2 regions of the Bradyrhizobium sp. Leo78 genome follow, and region 2 is predicted to be linked to the other one. Evidence: predicted binding sites of a transcription regulator. Region 2 holds the regulator's gene; the other holds the start of a gene.
What was found. The regulator HrcA, encoded in region 2, represses chaperone genes, less so after heat shock. The targets are predictions, from matches to a motif close to GTTAGCACTCNCNNNNNGNGAGTGCTAAC.
Positions count from the first base shown of each region.

Region 1: the regulator HrcA is predicted to act here: its motif matches at 1,178-1,206, upstream of AC5ZG1_RS01835 (co-chaperone GroES).

Region 1 covers NZ_JCAMOT010000001.1:407,217-409,676, forward strand. The annotation lists gene AC5ZG1_RS01825 (protein phosphatase CheZ) at 1-158, shown strand, start outside; gene AC5ZG1_RS01830 (hypothetical protein) at 445-957, opposite strand; gene AC5ZG1_RS01835 (co-chaperone GroES) at 1,304-1,600, shown strand; gene groL (chaperonin GroEL) at 1,758-2,460, shown strand, end outside.
Region 2 covers NZ_JCAMOT010000002.1:315,441-317,900, forward strand. The annotation lists gene rph (ribonuclease PH) at 1-341, opposite strand, end outside; gene hrcA (heat-inducible transcriptional repressor HrcA) at 498-1,586, shown strand; gene grpE (nucleotide exchange factor GrpE) at 1,822-2,430, shown strand.

The sequences.
Region 1 (2,460 bases), on a different contig from region 2:
CGATGATGGATATCTGGGGCGGTGTCGACGCCATCAAGGCGCACGCGCCGCCGATCGTCGACACCCGCGAGGGCGACGCCCGCCTGCTCAACGGCCCGAAGCTCGACGGCGACGTGGGCCACGCCTCGCAGGACGATATCGACGCGATGTTCGACTGAGCAGGCAGGTCGCAAGGAACAACGCAAAACGCCGGCGCGATGCCGGCGTTTTTTTATGCGCGGCGGCGCCCCCTCTTCCCTTCTCCCCTTGTGGGAGAAGGTGGCGCGAAGCGCCGGATGAGGGGTTGTCTCCGCGGGCGATAGCGTCCGCGGAGAGAACCCCTCACCCAAATGAGTCCAGTTCTGGCAGCGGAGCTGCCCTCTCCCACAAGGGGCGAGGGCACATCAACCGGCACCGCCGCATATAGCCCTCCTTGTAAGGGGAGAGGGCACAGCAATTGGCACTTCACGCCCGTGGCGCGCAGCGGACGTAGACCATGTTGCCGTAGCGGACGGCGGCGTCCTTGTCGACGAAGCGGGTGACCATGACGCGGCCGTCGAAGGAGACGATCTCGCGGTCCTGCTCGCCGCCGGACGGCCCGGGCGGGCCGATATAGTTCTTGCCGCTCGGAGAGCCCTTCAGACGCAGCTCCTGGGGGGTGGCCTGGTCTGCGAGATGCATGATCACGCCGCCGGACTGGCCGGCGCCGATCACGTAAGGCTGCTTGCACTGGTCGCGCGCCATCTTCTCGGTGCGGGCGCGGTCCGCCGGATTTTGGTAGGAGGCCAAGCCCCAGCGGCCGACGATCTCGTCGGAACGAATGGTGGCGGGCATTTCCGGCGCGGCCTCCTCGGGCCCAGGCCCCGGGTTGGATGACAGCGACGGCAGGTTGACGCTGCTGCACGCGCCCAACAGAAGCGTCAGCGCCGAGACGGTCGCAAATTTCGCAACCGCGCGCGCGTCACCTGATCCGATCATCCGTATTCCCCCGAAATATCCTTGGGTCGCACCTTTGGGCCGCACCCGTCCTGCAGCCAAGCTTAAAACGTAAGGCAGAGCAATGACGTCGAAACGATGACGTGAGAACTCCAACCTGGGCTCTAATTTGATTTGGTTGCAGCATCCTATATTGGCCTCACCAAGGCCTTAACCACTTTGCTTGACAGGAAAGGCGCCAAGCCATATTCCCCGCCCCACAATTAGCACTCTGGCGCGACGATTGCTAATGCGCTGGATATCCTGCCCGCGAGCCATCGACCGGCCGGCATTCAACCCCCGGCCTCGATGAACGAGACCTGAAACCGAGCCTCCAAGAGGAAACGTCATGGCTAAATCCAAATTCCGCCCGCTGCATGACCGTGTCGTGGTCAAGCGCATCGAAGCCGAAGAGAAGTCCAAGGGCGGCATCATCATCCCCGACACCGCCAAGGAAAAGCCCTCTCAGGGCGAAGTCACCGCCGTCGGGCCAGGCGGCCGCGACGAGACCGGCAAGCTGATCCCGATCGACGTCAAGGTCGGCGATCGCGTGCTGTTCGGCAAATGGTCGGGCACCGAGGTCAAGCTCGACGGCGAGGAACTCCTGATCATGAAGGAGTCCGACATCATGGGCGTGCTGGTCTAACGCAACTTAGCGGAGCGGCCGCAACATCCACACATGTCATGCCCGGGCCTGACCCGGGCATCCATCGATCTTCAAGAGCGATGGATTGCCGGGTCAAGCCCGGCAATGACGACAAGGGTGTGCGGCCCAGTGCCCTCAATCATTCCAGGAGCAAGATATGGCTGCCAAAGACGTTAAATTTGCCGGAGAAGCCCGCGAGCGAATGCTGCGCGGCGTCGATGTCCTTGCCAATGCGGTAAAGGTCACGCTCGGCCCGAAGGGCCGCAACGTCGTCATCGAAAAGAGCTTCGGTGCCCCTCGCATCACCAAGGACGGCGTCACCGTCGCCAAGGAGATCGAGCTCGAGGACAAGTTCGAGAACATGGGCGCGCAGATGCTGCGCGAAGTCGCCTCCAAGACCAACGACACCGCGGGTGACGGCACCACCACCGCGACCGTGCTGGCGCAGGCGATCGTGCGAGAGGGCGGCAAGGCGGTTGCTGCGGGCATGAACCCGATGGACCTGAAGCGCGGCATCGACCTTGCCGTCGCCGCCGTGGTCAAGGACCTCGAGAAGCGCGCCAAGCCAGTGGCCGCCTCTTCCGAGGTCGCCCAGGTCGGCACCATCTCGGCCAATGGCGACACCGCGATCGGCAAGATGATCGCCCAGGCCATGCAGAAGGTCGGCAATGAGGGCGTGATCACGGTCGAGGAGAACAAGTCGCTGGAGACCGAGGTCGACATCGTCGAAGGCATGAAGTTCGACCGCGGCTATCTCTCGCCCTATTTCATCACCAATGCCGAGAAGATGACCGCCGAGCTCGAGGACGCCTACATCCTCCTGCACGAGAAGAAGCTCTCCGGTCTGCAGGCGATGCTGC
Region 2 (2,460 bases):
ACCGTGATCTGGCGCTCGCCCAGCGCTTCCAGATCGATGGTGGCACGGAGCGAACGGCCGATCAGGCGCTGAATCTCGATGGTACGCCCGCCCTGCTTGCCGGCGGAGGCCTCGCGCCGGGTACGTTCCAGCGTGGCGCGGGGCAGCATGCCGTATTCGGCGGTGACCCAGCCGCGGCCCTGGCCCTTCAGCCATGGCGGCAGGCGGTCTTCCAGGGTCGCAGTGACCAGCACATGGGTGTCGCCGAATTTCACCATGCAGGAACCCTCGGCATATTTGACCACGCCGCGTTCCAATGAGACGGGGCGCAGTTCGTCGGGTGCACGGCGGCTTGGCCGCATGGGAATCCTCCGGGAATTCGAGCGATATGGCTGGCGGTGCTTGTAGGAGCGGGCAGCCGCAGCGGCAAGCTTTTTGGCCGGCTTCCGGGCGGGTAATGCACGCTTGTCACCGGGCGTGTGGATGGTCAAATTAGAGGCAGTTGTGAGGGAGTTATTGTGGCTCAACACGAACCGGTTGGTTTGATCGCGCCGCACGCCGGGCTTGCCCAGCTCAACGAGCGTTCGCGCGACATTTTTCGTCAAATCGTCGAAAGTTATCTGGCGACCGGCGAGCCGGTCGGCTCGCGTAACATCTCGCGTCTGATCGCGCTGCCGCTGTCGCCGGCCTCGGTGCGCAATGTGATGTCCGATCTCGAACAACTCGGACTGATCTACGCGCCGCATACCTCCGCCGGCCGACTGCCGACCGAATTGGGCCTGCGCTTTTTCGTCGATGCGCTGATGCAGGTCGGCCATCTCACGGAGGCGGAACGGCAATCGATCCAGAGCCAATTGGCTACTGTCGGCCGCGCGCAGTCGGTCGAGGCAGCGCTCGATGAGGCCTTGATCCGGCTATCCGGCCTCACCCGCGCCGCCGCCGTGGTGCTGACGCCCAAATCCAATGCGCGGCTGAAGCATATCGAGTTCGTGCGGCTGGAGCCGGAACGTGCGCTGGTGGTGCTGGTCGGCGAAGACGGGCAGGTCGAGAACCGGGTGCTGAGCTTGCCGCCGGGTGTTCCATCCTCGGCACTGATCGAGGCCACCAACTTCCTCAATGCACGCATCCTCGGCCGTACGCTCGCCGAAGCGCGGCTCGAACTCGAGACCGCGCTGGGACAAAGTCGCGCCGAGCTCGATCAATTGACGCAGAAGGTGATCTCTGCAGGGCTTGCGAGCTGGTCGGGCGGCGACAATGAAGACCGGCAGCTCATCGTGCGCGGGCACGCCAATCTCTTGGAGGATTTGCATGCGCTCGAGGATCTCGAGCGCATCAAGTCGCTGTTCGATGATCTCGAGACCAAGCGCGGCGTGATCGACCTTCTGGGGCGTGCGGAAAGCGCCGATGGCGTGCGGATCTTCATCGGGTCGGAGAACAAATTGTTCTCGCTGTCGGGGTCCTCGACCATCGTTGCGCCCTATAGCGACGGCGCCGGCCGTATCGTGGGCGTGCTCGGCGTGATCGGGCCAACCCGGCTGAATTATGCGCGGGTGATCCCGACCGTGGACTATGCCGCGCGCCTCGTCAGCAGGATCCTCGGCGGCTAGAGCATTTCCGGTTCTGATGGAATCAGAACCGGAACTCTAGATTCTTGTTTTGACGCGCTTTCTTCACGCGAAGCGGTGTCCACCCTCGGATCAGGTCCGAGGGCATGCTTCGCTCGAAAACGCTCTAACCCCGAAACGGGGCCGGTTGCGCTTGATTTTCATGGCCCAAAGCACGATATCCGGGCCAGCCAATCCTTAACTGTTGATCAGACGTGATTTTTCGAAAAGGCAAGCCATGACCGATCCGAACCGGCCAAACGACAACGCCGAGAACCCGGCGCAGACAGGCGAGCCCGTGGTCTCGAAGCCCTACGTCATGCCCGACGATCCCGAACAGGGATCGGCGGAAGCCTTGACCAAGGAGCTCAATGAAGCGCGCGATCGGACGTTGCGCACGCTGGCCGAGATGGAAAACCTGCGCAAGCGCACCAGCCGCGAGATCGCGGATGCGCGCGCTTATGGCATCACCGGCTTTGCCCGCGACATCCTCGACATCGCCGACAATCTGCAGCGTGCCCTCGACGCCGTCCCGGCGGAGGCCAAGGCGGCCGCCGACCCCGGGCTGAAGGCCCTGATCGAGGGTGTCGAATTGACCGAGCGTTCGCTGCACGCCACGCTGGAGAAGAACGGCGTCAAGAAGTTCGATCCCACCGGCGAGAAGTTCGATCCGAACTTTCAGCAGGCGATGTACGAGGTTCCCGACCCCTCCGTGCCCTCGGGCACAGTGGTGCAGGTGGTCCAGGCCGGCTATACGATCGGCGATCGCGTGCTGCGTCCGGCGCTGGTCGGTGTCTCCAAGGGCGGCGCAAAAACCGCGCCGGCTTCCGCCGCACAGCAGAACTGAATCTGCTCAACGCATCGGCTGACGGAATGC